DNA from 2 places in the Cupriavidus sp. FW216-B1 genome. Region 1 is predicted to be linked to the other one. Evidence: predicted binding sites of a transcription regulator. Region 1 holds the regulator's gene; the other holds the start of a gene.
What was found. The regulator NrdR, encoded in region 1, represses ribonucleotide reductase genes. The targets are predictions, from matches to a motif close to CACNANATNTNGTG.
Positions count from the first base shown of each region.

Region 1 (3,379 bases):
CGCCCTGCGCCGGACGTTCAGCGTGTCCGGTGCCGGTCGCCTGTGCCTTCCCCGCGCGCCCTACCCCGAAGCCATTCGGATCCCCATTTCTTAAGACGAGTTTTTCGCCATGTTCGAACGCAGCCGCTATACGATCGACCAGATCGACCCCGAGCTTTTCGCCGCCATCCAGAAGGAAGACCAGCGCCAGGAAGAGCACATCGAGCTGATCGCCTCCGAGAACTACACCTCGCCGGCCGTGATGGCCGCGCAGGGCTCGCAGCTGACCAACAAGTACGCCGAAGGCTATCCCGGCAAGCGCTACTACGGCGGCTGCGAGTACGTCGACATCGTCGAGCAGCTCGCCATCGACCGCGTCAAGCAACTGTTCGGCGCCGAAGCCGCCAACGTGCAGCCCAACTCCGGCTCGCAGGCCAACCAGGGCGTGTTCTTCGCCGCGCTCAAGCCGGGCGACACCATCATGGGCATGAGCCTGGCCGAAGGCGGCCACCTGACCCACGGCATGGCGCTCAACATGAGCGGCAAGTGGTTCAACGTGGTCAGCTACGGCCTGGACGCCAACGAAGACATCGACTACGACGCGCTGGAAAAGCTGGCCCGCGAAAAGCAGCCCAAGCTGATCATCGCCGGCGCCTCGGCCTTCGCGCTGCGCATCGACTTCGAGCGCATCGCGCGCGTGGCCAAATCGATCGGCGCGCTGTTCATGGTCGACATGGCCCACTACGCCGGCCTGATCGCCGCCGGCGAGTACCCCAACCCGGTGCCGCACGCCGACTTCGTCACCACCACCACCCACAAGAGCCTGCGCGGCCCGCGCGGCGGCGTGATCCTGATGAAGGCCGAGCACGAGAAGGCCATCAACTCGGCCATCTTCCCCGGCATCCAGGGCGGCCCGCTGATGCACGTCATCGCCGGCAAGGCCGTGGCCTTCAAGGAAGCGCTCTCGCCCGAGTTCAAGACCTACCAGCAGCAGGTGGTCAAGAACGCCCGCGTGCTGGCCGAGACCCTGATCGAGCGCGGCCTGCGCATCGTCTCCGGGCGCACCGAGAGCCACGTGATGCTGGTCGACCTGCGCGCCAAGAAGATCACCGGCAAGGAAGCCGAGAAGGTCCTGGGCGAGGCCCACATCACCGTCAACAAGAACGCCATCCCCAACGACCCGGAAAAGCCGTTCGTCACCTCGGGCATCCGCCTGGGCTCGCCGGCCATGACCACGCGCGGCTTCAAGGAAGACGAGGCGCGCCTGGTGGCCAACCTGGTGGCCGACGTGCTGGACAACCCGCACGACGCGGCCAACATCGCCAGCGTGCGCGAGCAGGTGGCGGCCCTGACCAAGCGTTTCCCGGTCTACGGCTGACGCGCCCTGCGCCGCCCGCCTGCGCGCGGGCGGCCGGCAGCCCGTGCCGCCCCGCGCGGCACGCGCCTTGCCAACCCGGCCCGGCGTCTCACAGAATGACAAGATGACGAGACGCCGCCCCGCGCGGCCTGCGCCCAGGCTCAACTTTCAAGGTGGTCAGGCATGAAATGCCCTTTTTGCGCCCATCCCAACACGCAGGTCCTGGACACGCGCATGTCGGAAGAAGGCGATACCGTGCGCCGCCGCCGCCGCTGCGAATCCTGCGACCGCCGCTTCACCACCTACGAGCGGATCGAGCGCTCCTTCCCCGCCATCGTCAAGAAGAACGGCTCGCGCGCCGACTACGTGCGCGACAAGCTGAAGGATTCCATGCGCCTGGCGCTGCGCAAGCGCCCGGTCTCGGCCGAGGCCATCGACGCCGCCATCGCCCGCATCGAGGAGCGGCTGCTCGGCCTGGGGGAAAAGGAAATCCCCAGCAGCCAGGTGGGCGAGCTGGTCATGCGCGAGCTGCGCCGGCTCGACAAGATCGCGTACATCCGCTTCGCTTCGGTCTACCGGAGTTTCGAGGACGTGTCTGAATTCCGCGACATGCTCGATGAATTTTCTTCGTCTACCCCTCGAAAGGGGTAGCAGAACTCCGAGGAAAGCTGTTTAATCTGCACTACCTTTTAATCTGCGCCAGCTATGATCAATGCGCAGTGGAAGGTACGGTCGACTCGCACGCAGAGGCGAGGTACGCCGGTAAAGAATAAATAAGAACAGATAAGAACAGTTTTTCGGACGGGAGTCACTATGGGTCAGCCTTCCTGCCTCGCGGCAGCGGGCTTGGCGACGCGTGCGCGCGCCAGGCCATCGTGGGCACCGGGGAAAGCGCCGTGCGGCAAACGGGCGGCGCTGGCCGGCTCGCGTCCGCATGGCCCGCGTCCGGATTTCTCCCGGGACGCCCTGGCCGCTCCCTCCCCCCTGCATGACCGCCATGACCGGCCCGGCGCCTCCCGCGCGGGCGGCTTCACGCTCATCGAGCTGATGGTGACGCTGTCGGTGCTGGCCATCCTGGCGGCGGCGGCCATCCCGAACTTCAGTTCCTTCCTGCATCGCAGCCGGATGACGAGCGAGTCGTCCAGGCTGATCAGCGACATCGAGACCGCGCGCAGCGAGGCCGCGCGGCGCAACGCCACCGTCACCATCTGCCCGACCGCGGACGGCGCCAGCTGCACGGACGACTGGTCCAGGCGCCGTGTCATCTTCATCGATGCCGACAGCGACGGCCAGATCGGCGCCAGCGAGGAAGTCGTCCGCCACAGCGATGCGCCGAACGCCCGGACCGCGGTCGTGGCCAGCAACATCCCCTCCGGCACCGTGGTGCGGTTCCGCTCGTTCGGCGCGTCGACGCCGCCCAACGCCGCCTGGCAATTCTGCGAGCACGGCTCGACCGCCGACGGGCTGACGGTCTCGCTGACCGGCACCGGCCGCGCCAGCTCCCAGCAGGCCGCCTGCAATGCGTCGTGACGCCATGAGCCGCCCGCTCGCTCACCCCGCCGCCACGCGCCCGCAGCGTGCGCCGCGCCGCCGGCCCGGCCAGGCGCGCGGCTTCACGCTGATCGAGGCGCTGGTCACGCTGGTCATCCTGTCGATCGGCGTGCTGGCCCTGACCGTGCTCCAGATGCAGACGCTGCTCGACAACCGCACCGCGTCGATGCGCAACATCGCCACCGTGATGGCCTACAACCTCGCCGACCAGATCCGCAGCAACGAGACCGCGACCAAGGCCGGCACCTACAACCTGCCGACCGGACAGACCACGCCCGCGTGCTACACGGCGGCGGGCTGCCCGACCGACGCGATGGCGCGCAGCAGCTTCCAGGACTGGGTCGACGACCTCGCCGACGCGCTGCCGGCGGGCTCCGGCACGGTCTGCATCGACAGCACGCCCGACGACGGCAGCGGACCCGCCGCGGCGGCCTGCGACAACCAGCCCGGCGCGCCCTACGTCATCAAGATCTGGTGGCGCGAGGGCAAGAA
Region 1 covers NZ_JBYTEL010000002.1:40,671-44,049, reverse strand. Annotated here, with positions in the region: gene glyA (serine hydroxymethyltransferase) at 110-1,357, shown strand; gene nrdR (transcriptional regulator NrdR) at 1,520-1,987, shown strand; gene AC3WXD_RS07060 (GspH/FimT family pseudopilin) at 2,150-2,866, shown strand; gene pilV (type IV pilus modification protein PilV) at 2,871-3,379, shown strand, end outside.

Region 2 (3,379 bases), on a different contig from region 1:
GGCGCCATCCTGGAGCACCTCGCGGTGCGCTACGGCGACCGCCATCCCAAGCGGCTGTCGACGGCGGCGCAGCAGCGCCTGGCGGAATACCCGTTCCCGGGCAACGTGCGCGAGCTGGAGAACCTGCTCGAGCGCGCCTACGCCTTCGCCGAGGGCGACGCCATCGAGGTGGACGACCTCGGCCCGCTGGAGCCCGGCGCGGCGCCGCCCGGCGGCGCCTACGCCGGCGCGCCCGCGGGCAGCCCGCCGCCGGCCGCCGCGCCCGGCGTCCCGTCGGACGCCCGCTACGCCGGCCGCGCCGAGGCGCCCGACGCACACGGCGGGTACGGTGAACCGGCGCCGGGCGACGCCGCCGGCGAGGCCGGCCGCGTCACCTTCCCGATCGACCTGCCCGGCCGCCTGGAAGCGCTCGAGCGCGACCTCATCCTGCAGGCCCTGCAGCAGACCGGCTTCAACCGCACCGCGGCGGCGCCGCTGCTGGGCCTGAGCTTCCGCCAGCTGCGCTACCGCATCCAGCAGCTGGGCATCCGCGAAGGCCGCGAGGATGCCGCCGACGACGCCGGCGGCGAGGGCCTGGATGCCGCCGCCCACGGAGGGCGCGATGCCTGAGCACGTCCACGGCGGCGCCGTGCCTTCCGCCCCGGCCGCCTTCCGCCCCGACCCCGCGGGCTGGGTGCCGGCCGCGCGCCGCGTGCCGTCGCCCAACTTCGACGCGCGCCCGGCCGGCCTGCCGGTGGACCTGGTGGTGATCCACAACATCAGCCTGCCGCCCGGCCAGTTCGGCAGCGGCGACATCGAGGCCTTCTTCCAGAACCGGCTCGACCCGTCGCGCCATCCGTTCTTCGCCACCATCCACGAGGTGCGTGTCTCGGCGCATTTCCTGGTGACGCGCACCGGCGAGCTGGTGCAGTTCGTGTCCTGCCTGGACCGCGCGTGGCACGCGGGGCAGTCCGAGTTCCTCGGCCGGCCGCGCTGCAACGACTTTTCCATCGGCATCGAGATCGAAGGCAGCGACGACCAGCCGTTCACGTTGGCGCAATACCACACCGCCGCGGCGCTGGTGCGTGCGCTGCTCGCCGCCTACCCGGTGCGCGCGCTGGCCGGGCACAGCGACATCGCTCCGGGGCGCAAGACCGATCCGGGCCCGCATTTCGACTGGGCGGCCTTCGCGGCGGCCGCCGGCCTGGCTTCCGGGATGCTGCCCTACCGCAAAGGGCGGCCCTGAGGCAAGCCCGCGCCGCGCGTTCTGGGGGGATCGAGCGGGCAAGGGAAAACCCTGATAAAGTCCGGCCCCTATCGAAGCGGCCCGGGCAATCGAAAAAATTTCTTTTCATGGTGCGGTAACGTACCGCCGGGCGGGATCCCTTGCGTCTCTTGGGCTGGCGGGTTTGGTGCGGGACCGCATGCCCCCGCCGCCACCGGCTCCGCTTCAAAAAGGCGCTTGTCAAGACTGGTCAAGCCGCTTCATTTCACTATACTTAGTCCAGTTTTTCGCATCGACCACTATATCTAGTGGTGCTTTTCGGGGAGCCAGCCTAGGTGTGCAGTTACCGCCGCGGCGCGACAGCGCGTAGCGTGCGGTCCGCCCGAGGACTGGCGCGTCACAAGAGTCCCAGCAGAATCCAGCAATGCAGTTCGCCCCGGCCGGTCAGGGCCGGGCGAGCCGTTCCATCTTGCGGTTTTTTGCTCGGGACTCTTTGTCACTCATAAAACACGGGTAAGAACAGGAGTTCCTCATGCAGACAGCCCAGAACGAATTTTCCACCGGCGCCGTCGCCGCCGGTGTCGCAGCCAACCCGCAGTCGAGCCCCGCTGCTGCCGGCGCTGGCAACTACCAGGACTACAAGATCATCCGCCGCAACGGCGCCGTGGTGGCGTTCGAGCCGAGCAAGATCTCGGTGGCCGTGACCAAGGCCTTCCTGGCCGTCAACGGCGGGCAGGGCGCCGCTTCCGCGCGCGTGCGCGAAGTGGTCGAGCTCGTCACCCAGAACGTGGTGCGCGCGCTGCTGCGCAGCCGCCCGAGCGGCGGCACCTTCCATATCGAGGACGTGCAGGACCACGTCGAGCTGGCGCTGATGCGCTCGGGCGAGCATGAAGTGGCCCGCTCCTACGTGCTGTACCGCGAGAAGCGCACCCAGGAACGCGCCCAGGCCAATGCCCAGGCGGTTGCCCGCGTGCAGGAAGGCGGCGCCACCTTCAACGTGAGCGACGGCGGCGTGGCCCGCGTGCTCGACGTGAGCTCGCTGCACGCGCTGATCGACAACGCCTGCTCGGGCCTCGGCGACGCCGTCAGCGCCGAGCCGATCCTCCGGGAAACGCTGAAGAACCTGTACGACGGCGTGCCCATGACGCAGGTCTACGACTCGGCCATCCTGGCCGCGCGTACCCTGATCGAGAAGGACCCGGCCTACAGCCAGGTCACCGCGCGCATCCTGCTGCACACCATCCGCAAGGAAATCCTGGGCACCGAAGTGACCCAGACCGAGATGGTGTCGCGCTACGCCGACTACTTCCCCAAGTTCATCGCGCGCGGCATCGAAGCCGAGCTGCTCGACGAAAAGCTGGCCACCTTCGACCTGGCCCGCCTGGGCGCCGCGCTGGACGCCCAGCGCGACTTCCAGTTCAACTACCTCGGCCTGCAGACCCTGTACGACCGCTATTTCCTGCACATCGACGAGACGCGCATCGAAATGCCGCAGGCCTTCTTCATGCGCGTGGCGATGGGCCTGGCGCTGGGCGAGAAGGACCGCGAAGGCCGCGCCATCGAGTTCTACCAGCTGCTGTCGTCGTTCGACTTCATGTCGTCCACGCCAACCCTGTTCAACGCGGGCACGCGCCGCTCGCAACTGTCGTCGTGCTACCTGACCACCGTGTCGGACGACCTCGAAGGCATCTACGAGGCGCTCAAGGAAAACGCGCTGCTGTCCAAGTTCGCCGGCGGCCTGGGCAACGACTGGACCAACGTGCGCGCGCTCGGCTCGCACATCAAGGGCACCAACGGCAAGTCGCAGGGCGTGGTGCCGTTCCTCAAGGTGGTCAACGACACCGCCGTGGCGGTCAACCAGGGCGGCAAGCGCAAGGGCGCGGTGTGCGCGTACCTGGAAACCTGGCACCTGGACATCGAGGAATTCCTCGAGCTGCGCAAGAACACCGGCGACGACCGCCGCCGCACCCACGACATGAACACGGCGAACTGGATTCCCGACCTGTTCATGAAGCGCGTGATGGAAAACGGCGAATGGACGCTGTTCTCGCCGGCCACCTGCCCGGACCTGCACGACAAGGTCGGCCGCGCCTTCGAGGCCGCCTACCTCGGCTACGAAGCCAAGGCCGCCAGCGGCGAGCTCAAGCTGTTCAAGAAGATCCCCGCCATGCAGCT
Region 2 covers NZ_JBYTEL010000022.1:75,666-79,044, forward strand. Annotated here, with positions in the region: gene AC3WXD_RS29490 (sigma-54-dependent transcriptional regulator) at 1-609, shown strand, start outside; gene ampD (1,6-anhydro-N-acetylmuramyl-L-alanine amidase AmpD) at 602-1,225, shown strand; gene AC3WXD_RS29500 (ribonucleoside-diphosphate reductase subunit alpha) at 1,737-3,379, shown strand, end outside.
Region 2: the regulator NrdR is predicted to act here: its motif matches at 1,502-1,515, upstream of AC3WXD_RS29500 (ribonucleoside-diphosphate reductase subunit alpha).